Regions from separate parts of the Streptomyces sp. NPDC053542 genome, predicted to be linked through region 1. Evidence: riboswitches for the same ligand, from Rfam matches in the RefSeq annotation. Region 1 holds a riboswitch; each other region holds the start of a gene.
The links. A riboswitch is a leader RNA that binds a small molecule or an ion and turns the genes downstream of it on or off. The one in region 1 is predicted to bind cyclic di-AMP.

Region 1 (3,614 bases):
CAGCGGGGGCCGGCCGGGGAGATATTCCGGGAGGTGAGGGGTCATCACTCGGTTGCGCCGCCAGAGGCGTTGACGGTGGCCGGGGCGGCCGGCGGCCCGATGGCCGCCGCGGTGTGCGGGTGGCCATCAGGGCCGCCGTAACGTGCGGGCCCGCGGTACGCGGAGACCCGGCCGTCGGCCACCGCCCCTCCCCTCCTGATGTGCGCCCGGTTCCCGTTCACGGCGGAACGGGGCGCAGAGGCGGCGGCGACGGCGGACAAGTGCCCCGGACGGGCGGACGGAAGCCCCCAGGAACGGTCGTTCTCGGCCTTTCACCACATCGACGACATCGGCCGTTCGGTGAGACGGTCAGTCAGTCGTTCGGTGAGACGGTCAGCCAGCTGTTCGGTGGGGCTTCCGTCAGACGTTCGGTGAGACAGTCAGTCAGACGTTCGGTGGGGCCTCCGTCAGACGCTCAATCGCTCGGTGACGCGTCCGTCAGAGGCTCAGGCCGTGATCGCGCAGCCACGGCATCGGGTCGACCGGGGTGTCCGAGCTCGGGCGGACCTCCAGGTGGAGGTGGGGGCCCGTGACGTTGCCCGTGGCGCCGACCCGGCCGATGACGTCGCCCGTGTTCACCTCGCCCGAGGTCTTCACCATCGAAGAGAGGTGGCAGTACCAGAGCTCCGTACCGTCGTCGAGGGTGACGACGATGCGGTATCCGTACGAGCCCGCCCAGCCGGCCTGCGTGATCGTGCCGCCGTGCACGGCCTTGGCGGGGGTACCGGTCGGCGCCGCGAAGTCCAGGCCGGTGTGGTCGGCGGCCCAGCGGTCGCCGCCCTGCCCGAAGGTGGCGGTGATGGTGAAGGAGGAGACCGGGAGGGTGTAGCTCTTGGCGAGTTCGGCGAGCTTGGCGGCCCGTTCGGCGGCCGCCTTCTTGCGCGCCTCTTCCTCGGCCTTGGCCTTGGCTTCCGCCGCGGCCTTCTTCTTCGCGCTCTCGGCCTGTCGCTGACGCTCGGCCGCGTCCGCCTCGGCCTGCTTCACCGCGGCCTGTTCGGCGGCCTCGCGGGCCTCCTGGTCGGCGGAGCTCTGCGCCCGTTCGGCCTGCTCCAGGATGCGGGCGCGGAGCGCCTCGCCGCCGCCCTGACCGGCCTCGCCGCCGGCCGCCGCGGTGAACGGGCCGCCCTGCGCGGCGTCCGCCCCCGTCCCGGCGGAGTCCCGGGACACCAGGTCGCCGATGCCCGGCAGGGTCTCCGCCGCGGGAAGCTTCGCGGAGACCTGTTCGGCCATGCTGCCCAGGTCGGGCATGGATATGGAGACCTGCGGCTTGCCCTGCGCGGAGGCCATGCCGCCCGCGCCGACCGCCGCGATGACGCCGACGCCCAGGACCGTACTGCTGCGGGCGAGGCCGCCGCCGCGCTGCTTGGCCACGCGGTGCCGGCCGCGTACCGGGCGTACGGACTCCTCGGTGGGGTTCCACTCCTCGTTCGGACCGTACGCGTCGGGCGATCCGTACACGTCGTGGGCCCCGTACGCGTCGTGGGACCCGTACGAGCCGTACGGGCGGTCCCCGTCGACGGCCGGGAAAGCGGCGGTGACGGCGGTGTCCGCGGCACCGCCGAAGGCGGCGAACTCCGAGGCCGCGTGACCCTCATGAGGTTCGCGGAACGCGGTCGAAGGGTCAGTGGGGGCAGGCTTGTTGGACGCCACGGGGGCGCACTCCTTTCCTTCCTTCTCGCCTACCGGGTTAGCTGACGGGTTCGGAGCAGGAAGGTCTCCTACGGGCGGCTCCGGGGGGAGTCGTCCGATTCACCCCAAGGTGGTGGTTCCCCGGTTCCCTGGGCAGGTGGTGCGGTGGTGAAGTGCGCTTTTGGGATTCGGCGTCGGCCGCGCGGTGCCGCCTCTTGCGACGGCTGGTCCGACCGCGCTGCGTTATCGGACAGTAATAGACGGGACGGCCGGATTCCAAGCGTTCCCCGGAATCCATACGCCCGCTGAGCTGGACTTATGCGGCCAGTCATGACCAAATGGGGGCGAGTTGACCGTGTATCGGAAACCCGGACCGGACTGATCGTTTGTCAGTTGTTATGCGGAGGGGTGCGCGGCGATTACGTACAGTGAGAGCAGTAACGTCTGATCATGGTCGTCAACAGCGCGCAGGCAGTGGCGGATCGGTACGCGGAGTTCTCGTGGCAGCAGGCGCGGGGCGAATCCGAAGCGCATGAGGAGCTGACCGCCCGCATCAGCCAGGACCCGGAATTCTGCGATTTCCTGGGCGCCTCGCTGCCGCCCGGCACCGAGCAGCAGCCCCCTCTCCTGCTCGCCGCCGTCCGTTACCTCGACGGCCCGCACGCCGACCAGGGGCCGCGCGGCGACTTCGCGTACCGCACCTGGCGCGAGTGGACCCTCCGGCACTGGGACGACGTACGCGACGTCATGACGCGGCGGCTCACGCGGACCGACGAGCCCGCGCGCTGCGCCACGCTGCTGCCGCTCCTCGCCCGACTCCCCCAGCCACTCGCGCTCCTGGAGGTCGGCGCGTCGGCCGGGCTGTGCCTGCACCCGGACCGGTACCGCTACCGGTACGACGACGGCCCGGAGTTCGGCGCCGCGGAGAGCCCGGGGTCCGGCGCTGCGGTCAGCCGGGAGTTCGGCACTGTTTCCAGCAGCCCGGTCGTCTTTCGCTGCCGTACCTCCCCGGGCACGCCCGTACCGGCCGGGCTCCCGCGGATCGTCTGGCGGGCCGGGATCGACCTGAACCCGCTCGACGTGACCGACCCCGACGACGTGCGCTGGCTCCAGGCGCTGAGCTGGCCCGGTTCGGGGCCCGACGCGGCGGAACGTCAGCGGCGCCAGTTGGGCGCCATCGAGGCCGTACAGGCGGCACCGCCCGCTCCGCTCGTACGCGGCGACCTCCTGGACGAGCTGCCCGCGCTGGCCGCGCAGGCGCCGCTCGACGCGACGCTGGTGGTCTTCCACACGGACGTACTGACGCAGCTGCCGCCGGAGCGCCGCGAGGAGTTCGCCCGGGTCGTACGGTCGGTCCTGGCGGACCGGGCCGGGCACTGGGTCTCCCACGAGCACCACAGCGTGCTGCCGTGGCTGCCCGGGCCGCGCCCCGCCGACGCGCACCGGCTCACCCTCGCCCTCGACGGCCGGCCGGTCGCCCTCACGGACCGGCACGGGCAGCGCGTGCAGTGGCTGGAGGAGGCGCCGCGGGTGGGGTGACCCCGGCGGCCACCCAGCCCGCCCGGGAAGTCGGGCCCCCGCGCCCGATCCCCCTACCCCTCCGGCCGCCGTACCGCCAGCAGCGCCATGTCGTCCGCCGTCTCCCCTCCCGTGTGCCGCGCCACGTCCTCGATCAGGGCGTCCAGCAGCGCGCCGGGGCCGGTGAACGTCCGGCCGGCCAGCCGGACCGCCGGCTGGTAGAACACGCCCCTGGCGTCCCACGCCTCGGTCACCCCGTCGGTGAACAGCAGCAGCGTCGCGCCCGGCGGGAAATCGGCCTGGTCGGCCCGGTCCGGCCAGCCCGCGACCTCGCTCAGCCCGAGCGGCAGCGCCGGCATCCGCGGCTCCAGCTCGCGCAGCGTGCCGTCCGCGCAGATCAGCAGCGGCGCCGGATGGCCACGGTTCAG
Region 2 (3,614 bases), on a different contig from region 1:
CGGGTAGTCCTCCTCGAACTGGAGGATGTTCCTGATCGTGGCGCCGCGGAAGGCGTAGATCGACTGGTCGGCGTCGCCCACGACGCACAGCTCGGCGGCGGGCACCTCGGCCGTCCCGGGGCCGACCAGCTCGCGCACGAGGGTGTACTGCGCGTGGTTGGTGTCCTGGTACTCGTCGACCAGGACGTGCCGGAAGCGGCGGCGGTAGTGGTCCGCGACGTCCGGGAACGCCTGGAGCAGGTTCACCGTCGTCATGATGATGTCGTCGAAGTCCAGGGCGTTGGCCTCGCGCAGCCGTGCCTGGTACATCGCATACGCCTCGGCCAGCGTCTTCTCGAAGCCGTCCGCCGCCGACGCGGCGAAGTCCTCGTGATCGATGAGCTCGTTCTTGAGGTTGGAGACCTTGGCGCTGAAGGACTTGGGCGGGAAGCGCTTGGGGTCGAGGTCCAGGTCACGGCAGACCAGGGCCATCAGGCGCTTGGAGTCGGCGGCGTCGTAGATCGAGAACGACGACGTGAAGCCCAGCTTCTTGGACTCGCGGCGCAGGATGCGCACGCAGGCGCTGTGGAACGTGGACACCCACATGGCGTTGGCGCGCGGGCCCACCAGGTCCTCGACGCGCTCCTTCATCTCGCCCGCGGCCTTGTTCGTGAACGTGATCGCGAGGATCTGGCCGGGGTGGACGCCGCGCGCGCCGAGCAGATGCGCGATGCGGTGCGTGAGGACGCGGGTCTTGCCGGAGCCGGCGCCGGCGACGATGAGCAGCGCGCCGCCGCTGTGCACGACGGCGGCCTTCTGCTGGTCGTTCAGCCCCTCCAGGAGCGCGGCAGGGTCCACCGCGGGGCGGGCGGCGCCGTCGCGGTAGTACGCGTCCCGCTGCACGGGAGCGTCGAAGCGGCCGCCGAAGAGGTCGTGCGGCACCTCCTCCGCTGCCGGACGGTCCTCGTCCTCGGGAGGCGGCGGCTCCTCGTCCTTGGGATCGAGGTCCGCCAGGAAGCTGTCGTCAAAGAGGCTGCTCATCGCCCACCGAGTCTAGGCCGCCCCACTGACAACGCGGTCCGGACCGTGGAATTCCGGGGGGAGGGGGAGCGTACGGCACGCCACCCGGCCCTCACGGACAGACAACAGCACCGGACAGTCCGTGGTCAGAACCGGTCCGGCATCGCCCCGGACACGACGAGATCACGAAAAGGTATCGGGCAAAACGAACATCAGCCTTCACAGAAGTCACACGAGTTAGCTACCGTGCCGACCGGGCAGCCCGCCCCACCGCCCGGCGAAAGCGCCGGCACGGGCCGCCCCGCCGAGTCCGGACCACCGCCCCCAGAGCGGCCGGAGCCGGGGACCCACACGTACCACCGGGGTGAATCGGCCGCTACGGAGCGATCCGTACGGCCGTAGGGCACCTTCCGTAGTACGCCGCAGCACGCGGCACACGCCCGAACCCGACAGCTAACCCGGTAGGCGGTCCACGGAAGGAGTCGCCGGCCTTGGCGTCTCATCGCAAGCCGCGCACCCGCATCCTCGCCGTGCCCGCGCACCGCCGTACGGCGGCCGGGCTCACCACCGCGGCGCTCGCCTCCGTCACGCTGCTCACCCAGAGCGCGGACGCGGCACCCAGAAACCCCAAGCCCTCCATAGAAGAGGTCAAGAAGAAGGTCGATGGCCTGTACCGGCAGGCCGAGGTCGCCACCCAGAAGTACAACGCCGCCAAGGAGCGCGCCGGCACGCAGCGCGAGAAGGTGGACGAGCTGCGCGAGGACGCGGCCCGGCGGACCGAGAAGATGAACGAGGCCCGGCGCGAGCTGGGCACCTTCGCCTCCGCGCAGTACCGCTCCGGCGGGCTGAGCCCGACCGCGCAGCTGATGCTGGCCCGGGACCCGCAGCAGTTCGTGGACCGCAACCACCTGATGGAGCGGCTCAGCGGCCGCCAGCAGGAGGCGGTCGCCGACTACCAGGACCAGCAGGCGCAGGCCGGACGCAAGCGGGCGCAGGCGATCAGGAGCCTGGAGGAGCTGCAGAAGTCCCAGGAGACGCTGAAGACGTCCAAGCGGGACGTCCAGGACAAGCTGACCGAGGCCCGGCAGCTGCTGTCCCGGCTGACCGCGCAGGAGAAGGCGCGGCTGGCGGAGCTGGAGCGCCGGAAGGAGGCCGAGGCGCGGCGCAAGGCCGAGCGGCTGGCACGGGAACAGGCCGAGCGCGAGCGGCAGGAGCAGCAGGACGGCGGGTCGGGCGGTACGAACGACGGGTCCGGGTCCGGGGGTGATACCGGGTCCGGGACGGGGACGGGCTCCGGGCTGCCCGACGGTTCGTACGCGACGAAGGCGGAGAAGGCGATCGCCTTCGCCCGCGCGCAGCTCGGCAAGCCGTACGTATGGGGCGCGACCGGCCCCACGTCGTACGACTGCTCGGGGCTGACCCAGGCGGCGTGGAAGGCGGCGGGCGTCTCGCTGCCGCGGACGACCTGGGACCAGGTGAAGGTGGGCACGCGGGTCGCGACGGGCGATCTGCAACCCGGTGACCTGGTGTTCTTCTACGACGACATCAGCCACGTCGGGATGTACATCGGCGACGGCAAGATGATCCACGCGCCGAAGCCGGGCGCGAACGTACGCGTGGAGTCGATCTACTACATGCCGATCTACGGGAGCGTGCGGCCGGCCTGACCCGGCGCACGGCACCCGGTACACGGCGCACGGCACACGGCGCACGGCGCACGGCGCACGGCGCGGAAACGACGAACCGCGCGGCCGCCCCGGGAACGAGGCGGCCGCGCGGTTCGTCGCGCCGGTGTGCGGGGCGGCTCAGGTCCGCTCAGGCCCGCTCAGGTCCAGAGCAGGGCGATGAAGATGTTGACGACCGTGAGCAGGCCGACGAGCCCGAAGAGCGGCTTCTCGACCTTCTCCTCGTCGCGCTTCACGTAGACCAGCCCGAGGATCACGATCAGGACGGCGAGCTTGACGCCGATCTTGATGTTGTTGACCGAGTAGTCCTGCATCTGGTTCAGGCCGACCAGGATGACGCCGGTCACCAGCATCGTGATCGCGCCGTGCAGCATCGCGGGCACGAAGCGGGCGGTGCCCGCGCCCATCGCCTTCATCTGCGTGAGGAAGCCGCCGAGCAGCGAGGCGATGCCGATGATGTGCAGGGCGACGAACACATTGATCACTACGTCCATAGTGGTCGATCGTAGCCCCGCCCCCGGCCGGGCCATCGGGCAGGGCTGCCGTCGTTGTCCCGGTCCGTCACCAGTCGCCACCGATCGGTACCTGCCACCCGGTGACCGAAAGCGAGCAGTCCACGGCAACGGAAGAGACAAGTACCGGCAATGCCCCGCCTAATGCCCGCCGGGAGGTTTAGCGTCCTCGTTCAGGCGGTCGGCTCCCCATCGCCGTCGGTTCCGCCCCGGCGGCCGTCGGCCGCCCCCGCCGAGGTACGGCGGCGGCCCGCTCCCCCTTGTTACGGACCGCCGCCGTACCGCACGGATCGCGAGCGGCGCCCCGCCTCAGGAGCCCCCTTTGTGCTTTGCTGGCGCGAGGAGGAACGCGGGACAACTGGTGCCACACCAGTAACGAAAACGATCCAGCGGTCAACGATCCGGTCAATCAATTCCG
Region 3 (3,614 bases), on a different contig from region 1:
GCCCTTGTTGTCGGTGGCGTCCAGGTCGAACATCGCCTGGTCGATGAGGCGCTGCTCGGTGGCGTCGTAACCGACCAGCTCGGGGCCGATCTGCTCGATGACGGCCAGCACGGCCTTCTCGACGCCCTTGCCGAGGTAACGGTTCGGGTCGCCGTCACGCAGCTCGATGGCCTCGAAGGCGCCGGTGGAGGCGCCCGACGGCACGGCCGCGCGGCCGGTGCTGCCGTCGTCGAGGCCGACCTCGACCTCGACCGTGGGGTTGCCTCGCGAGTCGAGGATCTCGCGAGCTACGACGACGTCGATCGACGGCACGTTGTCTCCTTCATGGGTGTCATCTGGAGTTCTGCAGCACGAGCCTAACGGCCCGGGGACCGTCCGCCTGCCCCTAGCCCCGTCTGTGAGACGAAAAAGGACCCAAAGGCCCGCAATACGGGAGGTAACGTCCACGATTTGCAGCGGACGTATGGGATGAATCGGTCCGTACGCATCTGAGCGGGCGCCCGCCCGGATGGCCGTCCGGGCGGGCGCGGAAACGGGAAAGCCCCGCCGGGCGCGCTCGGGGGTTCGCGCCTGGCGGGGCAGTCTCACGACACAACCGCAACCATCAATTGAGCAACCCCCACGGCGCCCAGCGGGGTCCGCGAGAGCGGCGGCGGTTTAGCCGCAAATCAGATGCTCAGCTTCTGGCCCGGGAAGATCAGGTTCGGGTTGCCGCCGACCGTCGACTTGTTGGCCTCGTAGACGGCCTTCCAGTTCTTGCCGTGCGCCTTGGCGATCTTGCCCAGGGTGTCGCCGGACTTCACGGTGTAGTTGCCGTGGCCGGTCACCGGCTTCGGGTCGGCCTTGGGCTGCACGGGCTGCGGCTTCGCGGCCTGCTGCTGCGGCGCGGCCTGCTGCTTCGGGGCCTCCTGCTTCGGGGCGGCCTGCTGCTGGGCCTGGCCGGAGCCACCGGTGTTGACCTGCGCGGACGGGCCACCGGCGGTCAGGCCGCCGGCACCGGCGCAGCCCCAGGCACCCGGGCCCTGCATGGCGAGCAGCTTCTCGGCGGTGGCGATCTGCTGGTCCTTGGTGGCCAGGTCGGCACGGGCCGCGTACTTGGTACCGCCGGCGGCGGCCCAGGAGGAGTTCGAGAACTGCAGGCCACCGTAGTAGCCGTTACCGGTGTTGATCGACCAGTTGCCACCGGACTCGCACTGGGCGACCTTGTCCCAGGTGGCGACCGAGGCGGCGTTGGCGGAACCGGCCGTCATCAGCGGGACGGCCACGGCGGCGCCGGCGACACCGGCGAGCGTGACGACGCGGACGGCCTTCGAGGGGCGGCGGTGCTTGCCCTTGAGCATGTTGTTCTTCCTCACCGACGCCTGCGAGGTGAGCTGTCGGGTTCGGGCTGTGAGTGGCCCGGCCGGATGCGCTGTCCGCACATCCGGCTTCACCCCAAGCCGGCCGCTGCGTTTCCGCTGCGGTACGGCACTTACCTTGGGTCCCCCGCTCCTGCCTACGGCGCTTGCGCGACGGTTGTCCGACCGATCACCGGCAGGATTCGGCGAATGATCGGCGGGCTCGCTTGGTGCGAGCGGTGAAGAACGTAAACACACACCCTTCGACGGTTCAAACCACCTTTTCGTAGGACAGTTGGCGGTTTTTGATCACCGGAGACATCCATTTGCGCAGGTCGAACACGGTATGGAAAGAACGGGACAGGCCGGACGGAATGCCGCGGGACGAGACCCATGTCTCACTTTCCCCAATTGAGGGCAACCATCGCGCACTTAGGGCCTGCGGCCCCCGGTCACTGCCCGAGGTCGAGTCGCTGACCTGGCCGGATAAGGTCCGGATCAGCTCCGATGACGCCCTCGTTGGCGTCGTACAGCCCGGTCCACCCCTCGGCGAGTCCGTGCTCCGCCGCGATCGCGGAGAGGTTGTCGCCGGGCCGCACCGTGTACACGCCGTCGCCCTCCCCGGTACCGCGGTGACCGTCACCGCCGCGCGAGGCGTGCCGCCCCTGGGGGCGCCCGTCCTTGCCGTCGCCCTTGCCGTCGTCGGCGCCGCCACGGTGCCGGCCGGTACCGGGCGCGGAGGCGCCGCCGTCGGACGACGCGGGCGGCTCGGTGGCCCCGTCGGAGGGCTGTTCGGCCGAGGGGTCCGAGGGCTCGGCGGTGGGCTGCTCGGAGGGGCTCTCGGAGGCGTCTTCGGAGGGCTGCGCGTCGCCGGAGCCGGCATCGGCGTCACCGGAGGGCGTGGCCGACGGCTCGTCGGTGGCGCCGTCCGTGGCGCCGTCGGACGGCTGGGTGTCGCCGGTGTCCGTGCCGCCCTCGAGCCCGTCGCCGATGCCGCCGTCCGAGGGCTCCGGCGCCGGCGTCTGCGTGCCGCCCGGGTCCACGTCCGGTATCAGCCCGTCCAGGTCGAGGCCGGCGTTGACCGAGCAGCTCGGCCAGGCGTCCGGGCCGCGGTCGTTCAGGATCGACTCGGCGACCGCAATCTGCTGGGAGCGGCTGGCCAGGTCCGGGCGCTCGGCGTAGGACTCGCCGCCGTAGTCCTTCCACATCTCCAGGGTCAGCTGCAGCCCGCCGTAGAAGCCGTTGCCGGAGTTGGCACTCCAGATGCCGCCGCTCTCGCACAGCGCGACACGGTCCCAGGTGGCGGTGTCGGCGGCCTGGGCGCCGCCCGCGGTGAGCAGCGGCAACGCCAGCCCGGCCCCCGTGACGGAGGCCGCCACCAGGAGGGCGGGAGCCTGACGGGGTCGGCGGTGTCTACCGTTGCCGGAGCGCATGCGAGTGCCTTTCGAGCGGCGGCTTGAGTTGTCGCAGGCAAAGTAACGGGGGCCCGCTCCGGTCTCAACCCGGTGTAGCCGAGATCACGCCCGGGTCACGCTGCTGACGCCGGATCAATCCGGCCCGGCCCCGGCGCCCTTGGCGCATTCCGGTACGTACGCGAATGCCCTTTCTGACAGGTCGTCGGGACGCGGCCCGGCACTCCGCCCGGGACGTTGCGCTATGCGCCTTTTGGGGCGTCGGACGACGCGCCGTCCGGAGCCCCGGGCGGCGTCTCCCGCGCGCTCTCCGGCGTGAATCCCACCGGCAGCGCCCGCAGCCCGCGCATGATGAGGCCGCCGCGCCACCGCAGGTCATCGGGGTCGGCGGCCAGCCGGAGGTCGGGCAGCCGGGTCAGCAGGGTCGCCAGCGCCGCACGGCCTTCGAGGCGGGCGAGCGGCGCGCCCAGGCAGTAGTGGATGCCGTGCCCGTACCCGAGGTGCTGGTTGTCGCGGCGCCCGAGGTCCAGCGTGTCCGGCGCGTCGAACCGCTCCGGGTCCCGGTCGGCGGCCGCCAGTACCACCAGCACCGGGTCGCCCGCGGCGATCCGCTGCCCGCCGATCGTCAGCTCCTGCGTCGCGAACCGCCAGGTCGCCAGCTCCACCGGGCCGTCGTAGCGCAGCAGTTCCTCGATCCCGGTGGCGAGCAGCTCCTCGTCGCCCGCGGCCAGCGCGGCCTGCAGCCGCGCCCGCTGCTCCGGGTTGCGCAGCAGCGCGTAAGTACCGTTTCCGATCAGGTTGACCGTCGTCTCGAACCCGGCGAACAGCAGGATGAAGGCCATCGCGGCGGCCTCGTTCTCGGTGA
Region 4 (3,614 bases), on a different contig from region 1:
GCGCCTTCTGGACATCACCCCGGAGGAGGTCAAGGCGGTCGCCGCGGCCCGGCTGCGCCCCGACAACCGCGCGGTGCTGGTCTACGAGCCGACCCGGCCCGCCGAGGCCGAGGCGGCCGCGGCCGCCGGCGAGCCGGAGGCCGCCGCTGCCGCCGTCCAGAACGACACCGAGACCAAGACCGAGGAGGCGGCCCAGTGACCGACGCCGTGACCCCGACCATGACCTTCCACCCGCAGCCGCAGGCCGGGCAGCCGAAGCCGTGGGCGTTCCCGGCCCCGGTGCGCGGCGCGCTCGGCAACGGCCTGACGGTGCTGCGCGCCGACCGCCCGGGCCAGCAGGTCGTGGCCGTCGAGATCAACCTCGTCGCGCCGCTGGACGCCGAGCCCGAGGGCCTGGACGGCGTCGCCACGATCATGGCGCGGGCGCTCTCCGAGGGCACCGACAAGCACGACGCCGAGGAGTTCGCCGCCGAGCTGGAGCGCTGCGGCGCCACGCTGGACGCGCACGCGGACCACCCCGGTCTCCGTGTCTCCCTCGAGGTCCCGGCCTCCCGTCTCGTCAAGGGGCTCGGCCTGCTCGCCGACGCCCTGCGCGCCCCGGCCTTCCCGGACAGCGAGATCGAGCGCCTGGTGCGCAACCGCCTGGACGAGATCCCGCACGAGCTGGCCAACCCGGCCCGGCGCGCCGCGATGGCCCTCTCCAAGGAGCTGTTCCCGGCCACCTCCCGGATGTCCCGGCCGCGCCAGGGCACCGAGGAGACGGTGGCGCGCATCGACGCCGCCGCGGTCCGCGCCTTCTACGAGGCGCACGTACGGCCCGCCACGGCCACCGCCGTCGTCGTCGGTGACTTCACCGGGGTGGACCTGGACGCGGCGCTGGAGGACACCCTCGGCGCGTGGACCGGCTCCGCCGCCGAGCCGGTCGCGGCCTCGCCCATCGTCGCGGACGACACCGGCCGCGTGATCATCGTCGACCGCCCCGGCGCCGTCCAGACGCAGCTGCTGATCGGCCGCATCGGCGCCGACCGGCACGACCGCGTCTGGCCTGCCCAGGTGCTCGGCACGTACTGCCTGGGCGGCACGCTCACCTCCCGCCTGGACCGTGTGCTGCGCGAGGAGAAGGGCTACACCTACGGGGTACGGGCCTTCGGGCAGGTGCTGCGCTCCACCCCTGAAGGCACGGGTGCGGCGATGCTCGCCATCAGCGGTTCGGTGGACACGGAGTCCACGGGTCCGGCGCTGGAGGACCTGTGGAAGGTGCTGCGGACGCTGGCCGCCGAGGGCCTGACCGACGCCGAGCGCGATGTGGCGGTGCAGAATCTGGTCGGCGTGGCGCCGCTGAAGTACGAGACGGCAGCCGCCGTCGCCGGGACGCTCGCCGACCAGGTCGAGCAGCACCTCCCCGACGACTTCCAGGCGGAGCTGTACCGGCGCATGGCCGAGACCGGGACGGTCGAGGCGACCGCCGCCGCGGTCAACGCCTTCCCGGTGGACCGGCTCGTCACGGTCCTGGTGGGCGACGCCGCGCAGATCGCCGAGCCGGTGCGGAAGCTGGGCATCGGCGAGGTGTCGGTCGTCACGGGCTGATGCGGAGCGGGCCGGCGGCGGTCCCGGACCGGCGCCGGCCGGGGCGATAGCGGTCGTGAATTCGCCTGCGTGGTACGGCGAAGGGACGGGGCGGAACGCGTCGTACCGGTGCCGTCACAGGGTGACGTGAACCGTGCCAACACCGCTCGCATAGCAGGACATAAGGGATCCCGGGTCGCTAAAGCGGCCCGGGATCTTCGCTTTTGTCCGGAATGCTGTAGGTGGTTGCCTCCGTGGCGTGTGGCGTCCGGCACAAACCCCCGATTCTGTTTGCTGATCGCGAGATGTCCCCTTTAGCGTCGGTCCGGCTGTTCGTCAGAAGTGCGCCGCGCCCGCGGCCGCCGGGCAGTCATCGCCGAGTCCCCGTACGGCGCGAGCCAGGGGAGCCGGGGACCCACATGTCCCCTTGGGGTGAATCGGCGTCCTCTGCGGAGGCCGCCGTAGGAGACCTTCCTGCTCCGAACCCGTCAGCTAACCCGGTAGGCGAGAAGGAAGGAAAGGAGTACGCCGGTCATGGCGTTCACCCGTGCCACCGGCAAGCACCGCCGCCCCGGCCGTGCTGCCCGGACCACCCGCAACATCGCCGGCATAGCCGCGGCGACCGGCGTCGTCGTCTCCATCGCCTCCCCGGCGCTGGCCGCGAACGAGGACCCGGCCGCCGCCACCGACACCGGCCTGACCCGCGCGATCGCCGACACCGGTGACCGGGTCGCCGACAACATCGTCGCGCAGGCCGACGCGCAGGAGGAGGCCGCCGAGGTCGCCGCCGCCCGTGCGCAGGTCGAGGAAGCCGCCGTCAAGAGCGCCGAGGCCGCCAAGAAGAAGGCCCAGGAGGCCCAGCGCAAGGCCGCCGCCGAGGCCGCCGAGAAGAAGGCCGCGGCCAAGAAGAAGGCGGCGGAGAAGCGCGCCTCGCGCTCCGACGCCCGTACCGCCCTCAGCCCCAGCGGCTTCGTCGCGCCGATCGCCGGCAGCTACGTCTCCACGCCGTACAAGGCGTCCAGCGGCCTGTGGTCCTCCGGCAGCCACTCCGGCATCGACTTCCACGCCGCCTCCGGCACCGCCGTCCACGCCGTCGGCGCGGGCACCGTCGTCGAGGCCGGCTGGGGCGGCGCCTACGGCAACAACATCGTCCTGAAGATGGAGGACGGCACGTACACCCAGTACGGCCACCTGTCGTCCATCGGCGTCTCGGTCGGCCAGAAGGTCTCCGCGAACCAGCAGATCGGGCTGTCGGGCAACACCGGCAACACCACCGGCCCGCACCTGCACTTCGAGGCGCGCACCGGCCCGGACTACGGCTCGGACATCGACCCGGTCGCGTACCTGCGCGCGCACGGCGTCAACGTCTGAGCAACGTACGGCGCTCTCCGCGTACCGCCCGAAGCCCCGGCCCCCGGCCGGGGCTTCGGCGTCTCCGTATGCGCTCCCGTCCCCGGCTCCCCGGAACTCCCGTCCTTTGGCCAAAAAATATCCATGAATTCGTGACGGCCATCGGAAATGCCGGTCCGGTGTCATAGAGTCACGGAAAAGGCGCCGCCCGGACGGCGTTTCCAGAGGATTACGGCGGAGGCATCGGACGATGCGAGGGAATATTTCGGCGCATGCGGTCTGCACGGCGATTCGCGACGACATCGTCTCCGGAACGTTCCCGCCCGGCTCCCGGCTGATCGAGGAACTGCTCGCGTCCCGGTACGGCGTCTCCCGCGTCCCCGTGAGGGAAGCGCTGCGCACACTGGAGTCCGAGGGCTTCGTCACCACCCGGCGCCACGCGGGCGCGTGCGTCGCCGAGCCGACCGAGCAGGAGGCCGCCGACCTCCTGGACATCCGCCTCCTCCTGGAGCCCCTCGGGGCCGCCCGCGCCGCGGCCCGCCGCTCCGCCGCCCACCTGAAGGTACTGCGCGGCCTGGTCCGCCTGGGGCGCGCGAGAGCCCGCCACGGCAACGCCGCCGACCTGCGGCAACTGGACGGCTGGTTCCACGAGACGCTCGCCCAGGCGTCCGGCAGCCCGAGCATGACGGCGCTGCTCA

Region 2: linked by a shared signal. The riboswitch ahead of ACIGXO_RS23985 (NlpC/P60 family protein) and the one ahead of ACIGXO_RS15060 (M23 family metallopeptidase) in region 1 are both predicted to bind cyclic di-AMP.
Region 3: linked by a shared signal. The riboswitch ahead of ACIGXO_RS18390 (transglycosylase family protein) and the one ahead of ACIGXO_RS15060 (M23 family metallopeptidase) in region 1 are both predicted to bind cyclic di-AMP.
Region 4: linked by a shared signal. The riboswitch ahead of ACIGXO_RS07445 (M23 family metallopeptidase) and the one ahead of ACIGXO_RS15060 (M23 family metallopeptidase) in region 1 are both predicted to bind cyclic di-AMP.

Annotation. Positions count from the first base shown of each region.
Region 1 covers NZ_JBITXL010000005.1:20,446-24,059, forward strand. The annotation lists gene ACIGXO_RS15060 (M23 family metallopeptidase) at 478-1,689, opposite strand; cyclic di-AMP (ydaO/yuaA leader) riboswitch at 1,701-1,872, opposite strand; gene ACIGXO_RS15065 (DUF2332 domain-containing protein) at 2,119-3,207, shown strand; gene ACIGXO_RS15070 (PP2C family protein-serine/threonine phosphatase) at 3,261-3,614, opposite strand, start outside.
Region 2 covers NZ_JBITXL010000008.1:284,196-287,809, reverse strand. The annotation lists gene pcrA (DNA helicase PcrA) at 1-1,020, opposite strand, end outside; cyclic di-AMP (ydaO/yuaA leader) riboswitch at 1,309-1,483, shown strand; gene ACIGXO_RS23985 (NlpC/P60 family protein) at 1,491-2,666, shown strand; gene ACIGXO_RS23980 (hypothetical protein) at 2,825-3,178, opposite strand.
Region 3 covers NZ_JBITXL010000006.1:123,046-126,659, forward strand. The annotation lists gene eno (phosphopyruvate hydratase) at 1-312, opposite strand, end outside; gene ACIGXO_RS18390 (transglycosylase family protein) at 669-1,340, opposite strand; cyclic di-AMP (ydaO/yuaA leader) riboswitch at 1,344-1,556, opposite strand; gene ACIGXO_RS18395 (transglycosylase family protein) at 1,790-2,716, opposite strand; gene ACIGXO_RS18400 (cytochrome P450) at 2,992-3,614, opposite strand, start outside.
Region 4 covers NZ_JBITXL010000002.1:731,073-734,686, reverse strand. The annotation lists gene ACIGXO_RS07455 (M16 family metallopeptidase) at 1-199, shown strand, start outside; gene ACIGXO_RS07450 (M16 family metallopeptidase) at 220-1,587, shown strand; cyclic di-AMP (ydaO/yuaA leader) riboswitch at 1,931-2,088, shown strand; gene ACIGXO_RS07445 (M23 family metallopeptidase) at 2,101-2,937, shown strand; gene ACIGXO_RS07440 (GntR family transcriptional regulator) at 3,167-3,614, shown strand, end outside.